DNA from 2 places in the Mesorhizobium sp. LEGMi-168a genome. Region 2 is predicted to be linked to the other one. Evidence: predicted binding sites of a transcription regulator. Region 2 holds the regulator's gene; the other holds the start of a gene.

Region 1 (7,535 bases), on a different contig from region 2:
CCGAAAGCACCGCAGGCGCGGCTTGGCTGCGCCCTGCATCAATTTCATGTGTTCTTCAGGCGGCGATTTCGAGACCGGTTTGGCATTGCTGAGCCGCCGTCGCGCGCAACCCGCCGGCGCCTGATTTCCATCAACGCAGCCTTCGCCACACCGTGCCCGCACGAGCATGATCCCGAAAAGTGGTACCCGGTTTTCGGAAAAGATCATGCTCAACAAAAAGGCATCTCGGACATCGCCGGCCTGAAGGACTTCCCGACGGGAAGGGCCTACCGGCATGTCTGGACTGTTGCGTATCCGCTGGGCGATCGCGCCCGAAATCGCACCGCGACCTCTCATCAACTGCAACCGCTGCGGCGGCGTAAGACCCTATCGATGCAGCGGCAAATTCCGCGTCAACGCCAACGGCAAGCGGATCGACGCCTGGCTGATCTACCGCTGCATCGGCTGCGACAATTCCTGGAACCGCGCCATTCTGGAGCGCTGCAACCGCCGCGACATCGAACCGACGCTGCTCGCAGCGCTCGAAAGCAATGATCCGGCACTCGCGCGCCTCCACGCCCTCGATGCCGCTGCGCTCAGAAACCGGATCGGACGGACCGAGGAATTTCCCGATGTCACGGTCCGCAAGGAGCTGCTGGATGGCAGTCCAGGATGCGCGACCGCGCTTTGGCTTGAGCTTCGGCTCGACGCCGCAACACCCTTGCGGCTCGACCGCTTGCTTGCAGGCGAACTGGGCATCTCCCGGTCAAGGCTGCAGGGCTGGGAAGAGCAAACGCGGCTCATCGTCGAACCGGGCAACGCCAAGGCTTTGCGCAAGCCGGCGCGCGATGGCACGGCGGTCCACATCGACCTGTCCGGCGAGGCCGACCGCGACACCATCCTCTCGGCCGCAGGCGCACAATGAAAAGGGAGGGAGCAACAACTCCCTCCCCCTATGACTGCTTGCGAAAAAAGCTTACGCCGCGCCCATCACCCGGGCCGACTTTTCGAAGCGCTTGCGCTCGTTCGGGTCGAGATAGAGCTTCCTGAGCCGGATCGTCTTTGGCGTCACCTCGACCAGCTCGTCGTCCTGGATCCAGGCCAGCGCCCGCTCGAGCGTCATGCGCACCGGCGGCGTCAGCTTCACCGCCTCGTCCTTGCCGGCGGCGCGGATGTTGGTGAGCTTCTTGCCCTTCAGCACATTGACCTCGAGGTCGTTGTCGCGGGAGTGGATGCCGATAATCATGCCCTGATAGACCTTGACGCCCGGATCGATGATCATCGGGCCGCGGTCTTCCAGGTTCCACATCGCATAGGCGACGGACTCGCCTTGCTCGTTGGAGATCAGCACGCCATTGGTGCGGCCGGGCAATTCGCCCTTGTAAGGCTCGTAGGCATAAAACAGCCGGTTCATCACGGCCGTGCCGCGCGTATCGGTCAACAGCTCCGACTGGTAGCCGATCAGGCCGCGGGTCGGCGCGTGGAAGACCAGGCGCTGGCGGTTGCCGCCGGAGGGGCGGAGCTCCACCATCTCGGCCTTGCGCTCCGACATTTTTTGCACGACCACGCCGGCATGCTCCTCGTCGACGTCGATGACGACTTCCTCGACCGGCTCGAGCAGTTGGCCGTCTTCACCCTTCTGCATGACGACGCGCGGGCGCGACACCGCGATCTCAAAACCTTCGCGGCGCATCGTCTCGATCAGCACGGCAAGCTGCAATTCGCCGCGGCCGGAGACGAAGAAGGAATCCTTCTCCGCCGATTCCTCGATCTTGAGCGCCACATTGCCTTCCGCCTCGCGCAGAAGGCGGTCGCGGATGACGCGGCTGGTCACCTTGTCGCCCTCGGTACCGGCAAGCGGGCTGTCGTTGACGAGGAAGGACATGGTGACGGTCGGCGGGTCGATCGGCTGCGCGTGCAGCGGTTCGGTCACCGCCGGATCGCAGAACGTGTCGGCGACGGTGCCTTTCGACAGGCCGGCGATCGCCACGATGTCGCCCGCCTGCGCTTCCTCGATCGGCTGGCGCTCGAGGCCGCGGAAGGCAAGGATCTTCGAGATACGTCCGGTCTCGATCTGGGTGCCGTCATGGTGCAGCACCTTGACCGCCTGGTTGGGCTTCAGCGTGCCGGACTCGATGCGGCCGGTGATGATACGGCCGAGGAACGGATTGGCTTCGAGGATGGTGCCGATCATGCGGAACGGACCGGGATGGACCGTCGGCGCCGGCACGTGCTTGACGACGAGATCGAACAGCGGGGCGAGGCCCTGGTCCTTCGGGCCTTCGGGATTCTCGGACACCCAGCCATCGCGGCCGGACCCGTAGAGGATCGGGAAATCGAGCTGCTCGTCGGTCGCGTCGAGCGCTGCGAACAGGTCGAACACCTCGTTCACCACCTCGATATGGCGAGCATCCGGACGGTCGATCTTGTTGATGACGACGATTGGCCTGAGACCCACCTTGAGCGCCTTGCCGACGACGAACTTGGTCTGCGGCATCGGCCCTTCGGCGGCGTCGACGAGCACGATCGCCGAGTCCACCATCGACAGGATGCGCTCGACCTCGCCGCCGAAGTCGGCGTGTCCGGGCGTGTCGACGATGTTGATGCGGGTGCCCTTCCAGTCGACCGAGGTCGCCTTGGCGAGGATGGTGATGCCGCGTTCCTTCTCGAGGTCGTTGGAATCCATGGCGCGCTCGGCGACGCGCTGGTTGTCGCGGAAGGCGCCGGACTGTTTCAAAAGCTGGTCGACGAGGGTGGTTTTGCCATGGTCGACGTGCGCGATGATCGCGATATTGCGGAGGTTCATTGTCTGGTCTCGGGAGCGTTGCAGGCAGCAGGCCCAAAAGCGCCGCCTTTTTCGGTTGCGCGGCTCATACAAGGTTTTTCGCAATTGCGAAAGGGGAGGCCCCGTCCCAAATACGTGGTCACTGATTCTTAAACGTCTTGGTGTGAAATGATTCTGTTAACCAAGGCGGAACCTTTGAGGGGCCGGGCAGTTCGATGTTCATGACCGATCAGATGTCCAGATTGCGTCCGGTTTTCGCGTGGGCGGCGCTTGGCGTGCTGGTCGCGGCGGGTGCCGCGCAATCGGCAGCTGCCCTGAGAGAAGCTGACCCGATCTCGCCGCCTGACGCCAAGACCGCGCAGCAGATGTTCGCCGACGCCCCAGACGGGGTCGACCCGATCGTCACCGGCCCGGTCAGCGCTGCCTTCAAGCAGCGCCAGAAGGCCGCTAACTGCGACAGCGCCGTCTGGCCAAATGTTCCCGCGACCTGCTATCCGGATTGACCTGCCGTAACAGGAACGCGGCAAGCGTTGCGATCCTTCGCGCCCCCCTCTGCCCTGCCGGGCATCTCCCTCACTTGGGGAGAGATTTGGCTGTCACGCTCGCTTTCGCCAATCGCCGACGTTGCAGAAGGAGCGCAGCGCCGAAACTGCTGATCTCCCCCCAAGTGGGGGAGATGGCCGGCAGGCCAGAGGGGGCGCTGTCCCGCCGGCATTCCTGATTTCCTCGAGCGCCCCTTACGCCGACCGCACCGGATCGAGCGTCACCTTGTAGAGCTCGTTGTCGTCGCGATCCATCAGCCGCACGGTGAGCTGCTCGGTGGCGCCGGAAATATCGACCAGCCCGAAGAACTGCAGCCCGGCCGATGGCGGCAGGTTCTGGCCCTGCTCGGCGGTCGGCGCCTTGATGAACTTCAGCTCGGGGCCGAAGGTCATATCGAAACCGTTGGGGCCGAACGTGCCGGCATGGATCGGGCCCGAGACGAACTCCCAGAACGGATTGAAATCCTGGAACTGCGCCTTGTCCGGGTTGTAGTAGTGCGCCGCCGTGTAGTGGACGTCGGCGGTGAGCCACACGGTGTTGGTGATGCCGGCATTCTTGATGTAGCGCAGCAGATCGGCGAATTCGAGCTCGCGGCCCTTGGGCGCGCCATTGTCGCCATTGCTGACCGCCTCGGCGCCGGCCTTCTTGGCGGCATCGTCCCAGACGACCAGGCCGAGCGGCATGTCGGCGGCGATGATCTTCCAGGTCGCCTTGGAGTTCGCCAGCTCCCGCTTCAACCACTTGGTCTGCTGTTCGCCGAGCATGCGCGACTTCGGCGTCAGCGTCTCCTCCATGTCCGGGCCGTTCGGGCCGCGATAGGAGCGCATGTCGAGGAAGAAGACATCGAGCAGCGGCCCGTGGGCGATCTTGCGGTAGACGCGGCCCGGTTCCGACGGCTCGTAGCGGATCGTCGTCATTTCGTGGAAGGCGCGCGCCGCGCGGGCCGCCAGCACATGGATCGACTTTTCCTTGTAACGGTCATCCGCGGTCAGGTTCTTCGAATCCGACCAGTTGTTCAGCACCTCGTGGTCATCCCACTGGTAGAAGGTCGGGCAGATGGCGGAGAGGCCCAGCACGTGCTTGTCCATCATGTTGTACTTCCACTGGTCGCGGTACTCATCCAGCGTCTCGGCGACCTTGCGCTTGCCGTCGACCATGACGACGTTCTTCCATTTGCCGCCGCCGGGAAGGTCGACCTCGTCCTTCATGGCGCCGTCGGCATAGATCGTGTCGCCGGAATGCAGGAAGAAGTCCGGCGTGTGCTTGGCGATGGTGGAATAGGTCTTCATGCCGGTCTCGTCGATGCCCCAGCCCTGACCGGCGGTGTCGCCCGACCAGGCGAAGCGCACGTCGCGCTTCGAGGCCGGCGCGGTGCGGAAGCGGCCGACGATCGGTTCGGAGACGGCGTTGATGTCGGAAAGATCAGCCGCGACCATGCGATAAAAAATATCCTGGTCGGAGGCGAGGTCGGTGAGCAGCCGCTTCACCGTGTAATCGCTGGCGGGCGAGGTATCGAGCGCAGCCAGCCTCGTCGCGTCGGTGAAGCTTTCCGTCGTCGACACTTCGTACATCACGCGCGCCGGACGGTCGGTGCGGGTCCAGACCATGCCCGAGGTGGCGTCGACATCGCCGGACTGCACGCCATGGGTGAAAGCCGGGCGCTGATTGGCGCGGGAGTAATAGGGCATTGCGAGACCGGAGGCGCCGACAAGGCCAAAGGCGCTGGCCGAGGTGACGAAAGCGCGGCGGGTCAATGAGAGCTTGTTCATGGCTGTCTCCGGATGGCGTTGAACGGGACCGCCAAGCTCTCGCCTCAATGTTTCAGGCGCATATCGGAACCATGAAGTTTTGATAACAGTGAACAGGGCCTTCCCTTCTCCCCTTGTGGGAGAAGGTGGATCGGCGCGCAGCGCCGAGACGGTTGAGGGGTGGGTGACGGATCGCCGTCATTGCCAAGCTGGAACACCCCTCATCCGACCGAGCTTCGCTCGGCCACCTTCTCCCACAAGGGGAGAAGGAGAAACCGACGCCAGAAGGCGTGTTGAGATTCGGGTCAGGACGAGCCGAAAATGGCGGTCTCCGAGAACCGGAGCGGAGCGTACTTCAAGTACGTGAGCACCGGAAGCGCAGGAGACTGCCGTTTGCAGGCCGGCCTCACCCGAATCTCAACACGCCTCAAGCCGCCTGCGGCTCCGGATCGAACGCCGGCTTGCTCGTGTTGATCAGCAGCGAGATACAGGCCGCCGCGATGCCCGTCATGCCGGCGATCAGGAAGGCCAGCTCGTAATTCCCCTGCAGTTCCCGCATGGTGCCGCCGAAGGCAGCGGCCGCGGCCGCGCCCACCTGGTGGCCGGCGACAATCCAGCCGAACACGATCGGCCCGCTGCGGTCGCCGAAGGCTTCGTTGGCGAGCCTCAGCGTCGGCGGCACCGTAGCGATCCAGTCCAGACCGTAGAGCACGGCGAAGATGATCAAGCTGACCGCCGAGAAGCCCGAATAAGGCAGATAGATCAGCGACAGGCCACGCACGGCATAATAGACGCCGAGCAGCTTGCGCGGATCGAAACGATCGGTGAGCCAGCCGGACAGCGTCGTGCCGATCAGGTCGAAGATGCCCATCATCGACAGCAGCCCGGCCGCCTGCACCTCGCCGATGCCCATGTCACCGCAGAAGGCGATGAGATGCGTGCCGACGAGGCCGTTGGTGGTGAAGCCGCAGACGAAGAAGGTGGCGAACAGATACCAGAACACCCTGGTGCTGGCGGCACGGCGCAACGTGTTCAGCGTATGCGCCAGGAAATTGCCCTGCGAGGCCGGCGACACCGGCGGCACGTCATCGGCGTCGGCGCCGTAGCGGACCTGGCCGATCGAGGATGGGCGTTCCGGCACCAGCAGGAGGACGAGCGGGATCAGCGCGGCGGTTGCCAGCGCCACGGCGATTGCCACCGGCTTCCAGCCGCCGGCCTGCGCGAGCGAGGCGATCAACGGCAGGAACACCAGCATGCCGGTGGCGCTGGAGGCCGACATCAGGCCCATCACCAGGCCGCGATTGGTCTTGAACCAGCGATTGACGATGGTCGCGCCAAGCACGCTCGCCACCGCGCCCGAGCCGATGCCGGAAAACACGCCCCAGGTGATGAAAAGATGCCAGGGCTCGGTCATCAACAGGCTGAGCGCCGTCGAGCCCGACATGATCAACAGCGCGGCGAGCAGCGTGCGACGCAGTCCGATCCGCTCCATCAGAGCAGCCGCGAACGGACCGGTAAGGCCGTAGAGCAGGATGCCGACGCCGGCGGCCATCGAGATGACGTCGCGGCGCCAGCCGAAGCTCTCCTCCAGCGGCAGCATCATGACGGATGGCGCGGAACGGAGCCCGGCGGCGATCAGCAGGCAGAGGAAGATGACGGCAACGACGACGAAGGCGTAGCGCTGGCCAAACGGACGGGACTGAGCTATCATGTTACTGACCGGTACGTTGCAATGGGATGGCGCCATACATACGTACCGGTCAGTAACATTGTCAAGCGAGTTTGGTGAATGCCATCGGACAATAAAATTGAAGCGTCGGCCAGCGAGGCGCCGGCGCCGAAGGCTGCCGACAAGATCCTCGACGTGGCGCGCGACCTGTTCTATCGCGAAGGCATCCGCGCGATCGGCGTCGACGAGATCGTCAAGCGCGCCGGCGTCACCAAGCCCAGCCTCTACCGTACCTTCCCATCCAAAGACGAGCTCGCCGCATCCTATCTGCGCAAGTATGACCTCGAGTTCTGGGAGCGTTTCGACGAAGCCGTCGATGCGCATCCGGGCAACCCGCGCGCCCAGATCATCGCTTTCCTCACCCGCGTCGGCAAACGCACGCAGAAGCCGGACTATCGCGGCTGCGGCATGACCAACGCGGCGGTCGAATATCCCGAGCACGGTCATCCGGCCCGCATCGTCAGCGAGAACAACAAGCAGGAACTGCGCCGGCGCCTGCGCGCCATGGCGGCGGCGATGGGCGCGAGCGATGCCGACACGCTCGGCGACGGCCTGCTGCTCCTCATCGAGGGCGCCTATATCAGCGGCCAGTTGTTCGGCCTTGGCGGTCCGGCGGCATCGGTCGCCCGCAACGCCGATCTGCTGATCGAAGCCAGCTTGAAGAAATAGACCTTCTTCCTTCTCCCCTTGTGGGAGAAGGTGGATCGGCGCGTTAGCGCCGAGACGGTTGAGGGGTGTTGGCCGGATCGCC
Region 2 (7,535 bases):
CCGGCGAGACGGCGCCGCTGCTCTTCACCGCGCTCAACAACCAGTTCTGGTCGAGCAATCTCAACGCGCCGATGGCCAGCCTGCCGGTGACCATCTTCCAGTTTGCGCTCAGCCCCTATGAGGAATGGCAGCAGCTGGCCTGGACGGGCGCACTCATAATCACCCTGACGGTTCTCGGGCTGAGCGTCTTCGCCCGCAGCCTTACCGGACGCAGAGAGGACAGATGAAACCGATGTTGTCCACCGACCTGAACGTAGCCGACACTGCCGTCGAGAAGGCCAAGATCGAGGTCAAAAACCTCAACTTCTACTATGGCCAGTCGAAGGCGCTGAAGGACATCAACCTGTCGCTGCCCGAACGCAGCGTCACCGCCTTCATCGGGCCGTCGGGCTGCGGGAAGTCGACGCTGCTGCGCGTGCTGAACCGCATCTACGAGCTCTATCCGAAGCAGAGCGCCGAAGGCCAGGTGCTGCTCGACGGCAAGAACATCCTCGACCGCTCGCAGGACCTCAACCTGCTCAGGACCAAGATCGGCATGGTGTTCCAGAAGCCGACGCCGTTCCCGATGTCGATCTACGAGAACATCGCCTTCGGCGTCAGGCTGTATGAGAAGATCAGCAAGGCCGAGATGGACAACCGCGTCGAGCAGGCGCTGAAGCGCGCGGCGCTGTGGAACGAGGTCAAGGACAAGCTCAACGCCAGCGGCCAGAGCCTTTCGGGCGGCCAGCAGCAGCGGCTCTGCATCGCCCGCACCGTGGCGGTGAAGCCGGAGGTCATCCTGCTCGACGAGCCGGCCTCGGCGCTCGATCCGCTGTCGACCGCCAAGATCGAGGAACTGATCGACGAATTGCAGGCCGACTACACGATCGTGATCGTCACCCACAACATGCAGCAGGCGGCGCGCGTGTCGCGGCAGACGGCGTTCATGTATCTCGGCGAGCTGGTCGAGTTCGACCGAACCGAGAAGATCTTCACCTCGCCCCGCGAGAAGCGCACGCAGGACTACATCACCGGCCGCTTCGGCTGAGTTCACACGAGGACATCAATCATGGCCCATACGGTCGCTTCCTTCGACGAGGATCTCGGGCAGATCAGCCGGCTCATCCGTGATATGGGCGATCTCGCCGGCTCGATGGTCGGCGCCTCGACCAAGGCTCTGCTCAATTCCGACAATGCTTTGGCGCAGCGCGTCGTCTCCGACGACGCCATCATGGACGCGCGTCAGCGCGAGCTCGACGACCGCGCCATCACGCTGATCGCCAAGCGCCAGCCGATGGCCGACGACCTGCGCAGCGTGGTCGGCGCCATCCGCATGGCCGGCGACCTCGAGCGCATCGGCGACCTCGCCAAGAACATCGCCAAGCGCGTCGGCTCCGTCGGCGTCAGCGCCGCGCCGCGCGACCTATCGCACTCGATCGACGCGATGGCGCAGCTGGTGCTGATCCAGGTCCAGGGCGTGATCGAGGAGTACACGGCGGGCGACGCCACGGCGCTCGCCAAGCTCAGGAACGACGACGAGCGCGTCGACGTCAAATACACCTCCGTCTTCCGCGAGCTCCTGACTTACATGATGGAGGATCCGCGCAACATCACGGCTTGTACGCACCTCCTGTTCTGCGCCAAGAATCTGGAGCGCATCGGCGACCATGTGACCAACATCGCCGAGAACGCCTATTATGTGCTGACCGGCACCCAATTGCCCGCCAATCGTCCGAAGCAGGACGAGACGGCGATGTCGGCGCCGGCGGCGTGACAGCGAAGGTGCCTGCCAAATGATCGCCCCACGCATCATGGTGGTGGAGGACGAGGAGCCGCTGGGGGTGCTGCTCCGCTACAACCTCGAATCCGAGGGTTATCAGGTCGAGGTGGTGACCCGCGGCGACGAGGCCGAGATCCGCCTGCAGGAGAACGTGCCCGACCTTCTGGTGCTCGATTGGATGGTGCCGGCGGTTTCCGGCATCGAGCTTTGCCGGCGCCTCAGGATGCGGCCCGAGACCGAGCGGCTGCCGATCATCATGCTGACCGCGCGCGGCGAGGAAAGCGATCGCGTGCGCGGCCTCTCGACGGGCGCCGACGACTACCTGGTCAAGCCGTTCTCGACGCCGGAATTCATGGCCAGGGTCAAGGCGCTGTTGCGCCGCGCCAAGCCGGAGGTGCTGTCCAGCGTGCTCAAGGTCGGCGACATCGTGCTCGACCGCGAATCGCACCGCGTCTACCGCAAGAAGAGCGAGATCAGGCTCGGCCCGACCGAGTTCCGGCTGCTCGAATTCATGATGCGGCATCCCGGCCGGGTGTTCTCGCGCAGCCAGCTGCTCGACAATGTCTGGGGCGAGACGATCTATATCGACGAGCGCACGGTGGACGTGCATGTCGGACGCCTGCGCAAGGCGGTCAACAACGGCCGCATGCCGGACGTCATCCGCACGATACGCGGGGCGGGCTACGCGATCAGGGAAGACTGATCAGGCGACGTTCTTTCCGGTGCCGGTCCTCGCCTGCACGCCCGGCGCGAAAATCTCCTGGTCGACGAAGCTCAGCGCGCGCATGGCGCAGCCTTCGCGTATCAGCGGCAATTCGTTCGGCTCAGTGTCGAAGGAGATCGATTTTGAGTGCTGGCCGCCGGCGGTCTGGGCGATGGCTTCCCGCAACGCCGGCTCGATCAGGTCGAAAGCCGCGGCGCTGACGCCGACCATGGCGACCGGCGCCGGGTCGATCAGCGCGAACAGGCTGCCCAGCCCAAAGCCCAGCGCTTCGCCCGCCCGGCGATAGGCCTCGCGCTCCGGGCCGTCTTTTTCGCGCGCCTTCGCGGCAAGAGCCCGCATGTCGGCGTCGCCGACGTCGACCGGCTCGGCATCCTCGCTCATCTTCATGGCGCTGCGCCAGATGGCGTAGTTGCCGGCATAGGCCTCGACGCAGCCGCGGCGTCCGCAGCGGCAGAGCGCGCCGCCGGGACGGTGGATCATGTGGCCGAACTCGCCGCCGGAAGAGTGCGTGCCGGTGAACAGCTCGCCCTTCAGCACCAGCCCCATGCCGATGCCGTGCGAGAGCAGGATGGCGATGAAGTTGTCGCGGTAGCGGTCGGGGTCGCGCCATTGCAGCGCCACCGCCATCATGTTGCAGTCGTTCTCCATGGTGGCGGGAATGCCGAATTCATGCTCCAGGATGTCGGCGAAGGGAATGTCGGTCAGCGGCGTGATCGGCGACCACAGCATGGCGCGGGCGTGGGAATCGGTGATGCCCTGGATGCCCATGGCAATGCGGGCGACGCTGCCGACATCGAGATCCGGGTCCTCCAGCCGGCGCCGGACAATCGCCGTGCATTCGCCGATCAGCTCGTCGCGCGGCATGGTCAGCGTGTCGAGGCGCCGCTGCTCTTCGGCGATGACCTGACCGGCATAGTCGATGACGGCGACGGAGAGGAAATTCAGCGACAGTACCACCGTCACCACCGCGGCCGCTTCGGGGTTGAGGGCGAGGCCGACTTGTGGCCGGCCGCGCTTCAGCGACGTGGTCTCGCTCGGCTTGCTCTCGGCCAGGATGCCTTCCTGGATCAGGTCGGCAGAGATCGCCGAAATCGTCGAGTGGCTGAGCCCGGTGGTCGCGGCGATTTCCGTGCGCGACGGCTGGTCGGCCCGGCGCACGGCCGAGAGCACCATGGCGCGGTTGCGCCGGCGCAGGTCGTCGTGGCGGATTCCGACCGACATCGTTTTCCTTCCTCCCGGGCGTCGCGGCCTTCTCATCATGCCATGGGCCGTCGCCGACGTGCTAGGGATACTGGCAGAAGCTGCCGGGGCTGTCATTATTTATTGCGGAGCTCGAAAAAAAGTTTGCGACACCTCAAAAACCATCAGAATCGCAGTTGACAGCGCTTCGACGTTGCATCAGTGTTTTTTCGAGGCTCGAAAAAAAGCCTCTGTGTGCGGCCTTCGGGCCAGTCTGGGTCGCGCCGCAATGGCGCAGGGAGGAAATCATGAAGAGATTCGCAACCGCCATCCTGGCGGGTGTCGCCATGTCGCTGACGCTGGCGTCGGTCGCAGAGGCAAAGGACAAGGTGATCGGCGTTTCGTGGTCGAATTTCCAGGAAGAACGCTGGAAGACCGACGAGGCGGCGATGAAGAAGGCCATCGAGGCCGCCGGGGACAAGTACATCTCCGCCGACGCGCAGTCCAATCCGGGCAAGCAGCTGACCGACGTCGAGAGCCTGATCTCGCAGGGCGCCAACGCGCTGATCATCCTGGCGCAGGACGCCTCGGCGATTGGGCCGGCAGTTCAGAAGGCGCTGGACGAAGGCATTCCGGTCGTCGGCTACGACCGCCTGATCGAGAACAAGGACGTGTTCTACCTGACCTTCGACAACAAGGAAGTCGGCCGCATGCAGGCCCGCGAGGTGTTCAAGGCCAAGCCCGAAGGCAACTACGTCTTCATCAAGGGCTCGGGCGCCGATCCGAATGCCGATTTCCTGTTCTCGGGCTCGATGGAAGTGCTGAAGGAGGCCATCGACAGCGGCAAGGTCAAGAATGTCGGCGAGGCCTATACCGATGGCTGGCTGCCTGCCAACGCGCAGAAGAACATGGAGCAGTTCCTGACCGCCAACGACAACAAGGTCGATGCGGTCGTAGCGGCCAATGACGGCACCGCCGGCGGCGTCGTCGCGGCGCTGACGGCGCAAGGCCTGGCCGGCACCGTTCCGGTCTCCGGCCAGGACGGCGACCATGCCGCGCTCAACCGCATCGCGCTCGGCACGCAGACGGTGTCGGTGTGGAAGGATGCGCGCGAGCTCGGCAAGAACGCCGCCGAGATCGCCTCGCAGCTCGCCGACGGCAAGAAGATGACCGATATCGCCGGCGTCAAGGACTTCACGACGCCTGGCGGCAACACCGTCAAGTCGCTGTTCCTGACCCCGGTCGCGATCACCAAGGACAATCTCAACCTCGTCATCGATGCCGGCTGGATCAAGAAGGACGAGGTCTGCGCCGGCGTTGCCGCCGGCAGTGTCGCGGTCTGCAATTAAGCCGACCGACGCCTGTCCAAATCCTGACGCCGCGGCCCAAGGGCCGCGGCGTTTCTCAAAAAGGTTTCCCGCTGCGCATAAACCGGGAAAGTCGTTGGAGCAGCTCATCGTCCGGCAGGATCGTCGAACAGCTGCAGCCGCTTGTTTTCACGCAATTCCGGACGGGCTACACACTTTCCCTGGAATTGCTCTAGCATCGTGGTCCGGCATCCGCGCCAGACGGCAAGCCGGTGGGAGGAGATCATGACCGATACGACCTCTGATACGCCGGCCAACCCGGCCGCGGATCGCGCGCGTGCCTCCGAACTCAGCGCCGTCGGGCGCTTCCTCAAGGCGACCGAACTCGACACGCGCATGCTCGGCATGGTCGGCGCGCTTTTGATCATCTGGATCGGCCTGCACGTCATCTCGAGCCTGCGGCTCGGCGTCAATCCGCTCGATTTCGACAGCCGCACGTTCCTTACCCCGCGCAATCTGTGGAACCTCTCGGTGCAGACCTCGGCCGTGGCGATCATGGCCTCCGGCATGGTGCTGGTCATCGTCATGCGCAACATCGACCTCTCCGTCGGCTCGGCCGAGGGGCTGATCGGCATGGTGATGGGTTTCGCCCAGGTGCATTTCCTGGTGCGCATGGTCGGGCTCGAGCTCGGCAATCCGTGGATCTGGGTGCTGGCGCTGGCCATCGGCCTGGCGCTCGGGTTGCTGATCGGCGCCTTCCAGGGCTTCGTCATCGCCTATCTCGAAGTGCCGGCTTTCATCGTAACGCTGGGTGGCTTGCTGGTCTGGCGCGGCGCTGCCTGGTGGGTCACCAGCGGCCAGACGGTGGCGCCGCTCGACGCTACCTTCCAGCTCATGGGCGGCGGACCGGCCGGCTCGATCGGCGCCAGATGGAGCTGGGTCGTCGGCATCGTCGCCTGCGTGGCGGTGGTGTTTGCGCTGTTCAACGGCCGGGTGCAGCGCAAGCGCTTCCGTTTCCCGTTGCGTCCGATCTGGGCCGAGACGCTGCTCGGCGCGGTCACCTGTGCGGTCATCATGGGCGCGGTGTGGCTGGCCAATTCCTATCCCTGGCCGGTCGGCATCGTGAACCGATACGCCACCGCCAACAACATCACCGTTCCCGAAGGCGGCCTGTTCATCGCCCATGGCATCGCCATTCCCGTGCTGATGGCGGTCGCGGTCGGCCTGATCATGACCTTCATCACCAAGCGCACCCGCTTCGGCCGCTATGTCTTTGCCATCGGCGGCAATCCGGAGGCGGCGAACCTTGCCGGCATCAACACGCGCTGGATCACCATGAAGGTGTTCATGATCATGGGCGTGCTGGCGACGATCGCCGCCGCCATCTCGTCGGCGCGGCAGAATTCATCGACCAACGCGCTCGGCACGCTGGACGAGCTCCTGGTGATAGCCGCGGCGGTGATCGGCGGCACTTCGCTTGCCGGCGGTTCGGGAACCGTGCTTGGTGCCATGCTTGGCGCGCTTTTGATGCAGTCGCTGCAGTCCGGCATGGTGCTGCTCGGCGTCGACTCGCCGCTGCAGAGCATCGTTGTCGGCGCGGTGCTGGTCATCGCCGTCTGGCTCGACACCATTTACCGCAAGCGCGTCTGATCAGGCAGGGAGGAGAAGGATCATGGCTGAGAAAACCGCTCCCGCGGACGTCCCGCTGGTCGACATGCGCAACATCTCGATCGCCTTCGGCGGCATCCGCGCCGTCGACGACGCATCCATCGATCTCTTCCCCGGCGAGGTGGTGGCGCTGCTTGGCCACAACGGCGCCGGCAAGTCGACGCTGATCAAGATCCTGTCCGGCGCCTACAAGCGCGATGCCGGGCAGATCTTCGTCACGGGCGAGGAAGCATCGATCGCCAATCCGCGCGACGCCAAGAAATACGGCATCGAGACGATCTACCAGACGCTGGCGCTTGCCGACAATGTCGACGCCGCCGCCAATCTTTTCCTCGGCCGCGAGCTGATGACCGCCTGGGGCACGCTTGACGACGTCGCCATGGAGGCCGAGGCGCGCAAGGTGATGGGCCGGCTCAATCCGCGCTTCCAGCGCTTCAAGGAGCCGGTGATCAAGCTGTCCGGCGGGCAAAGGCAGTCGGTGGCGATCGCCCGCGCGATCCTGTTCAACGCCCGCATCCTGATCATGGACGAACCGACCGCGGCCCTCGGTCCCCAGGAGACGGCCCAGGTCGGCGAGCTGGTGCGGCAGCTCAAGGCCGACGGCATCGGCATCTTCCTGATCAGCCACGACATCCACGACGTGTTCGAGCTGGCCGACCGGGTCTGCGTGATGAAGAATGGCCAAGTGGTGGGCACCGCCCGCACCGGCGACGTGACGCAGGACGAGGTGCTCGGCATGATCATTTTGGGCAAGTGCCCGCCGGGCGCGATTCCGGGCCCGGGAGCGCTGAAGATCGCGGCGTAAGGCAATAAGTTAGTTGGCTAATTTACGATTAGGTGATGTGCCAGTGGCCGTGATGGATTGGCCTCGCCATTGTGTTGGCACGGAGACTTGCCC

Evidence for each region. Region 2 encodes PhoB, which activates phosphate uptake and scavenging genes when phosphate is short. Its sites were predicted from a motif close to TGTCATNNANCTGTCAT; they were not measured.
Region 1: the regulator PhoB is predicted to act here: its motif matches at 5,148-5,164, upstream of AC4FWB_RS10210 (alkaline phosphatase D family protein).

The regions. Positions count from the first base shown of each region.
Region 1 is NZ_JBZEGV010000005.1:292,379-299,913, reverse strand. It holds gene AC4FWB_RS10225 (DUF1062 domain-containing protein) at 275-904, shown strand; gene typA (translational GTPase TypA) at 956-2,785, opposite strand; gene AC4FWB_RS10215 (hypothetical protein) at 2,980-3,267, shown strand; gene AC4FWB_RS10210 (alkaline phosphatase D family protein) at 3,502-5,076, opposite strand; gene AC4FWB_RS10205 (MFS transporter) at 5,483-6,766, opposite strand; gene AC4FWB_RS10200 (TetR/AcrR family transcriptional regulator) at 6,845-7,453, shown strand.
Region 2 is NZ_JBZEGV010000019.1:70,775-78,309, forward strand. It holds gene pstA (phosphate ABC transporter permease PstA) at 1-227, shown strand, start outside; gene pstB (phosphate ABC transporter ATP-binding protein PstB) at 224-1,027, shown strand; gene phoU (phosphate signaling complex protein PhoU) at 1,046-1,753, shown strand; gene phoB (phosphate regulon transcriptional regulator PhoB) at 1,773-2,462, shown strand; gene AC4FWB_RS22810 (ROK family transcriptional regulator) at 2,463-3,704, opposite strand; gene xylF (D-xylose ABC transporter substrate-binding protein) at 3,971-5,011, shown strand; gene AC4FWB_RS22820 (sugar ABC transporter permease) at 5,255-6,619, shown strand; gene AC4FWB_RS22825 (ATP-binding cassette domain-containing protein) at 6,642-7,442, shown strand.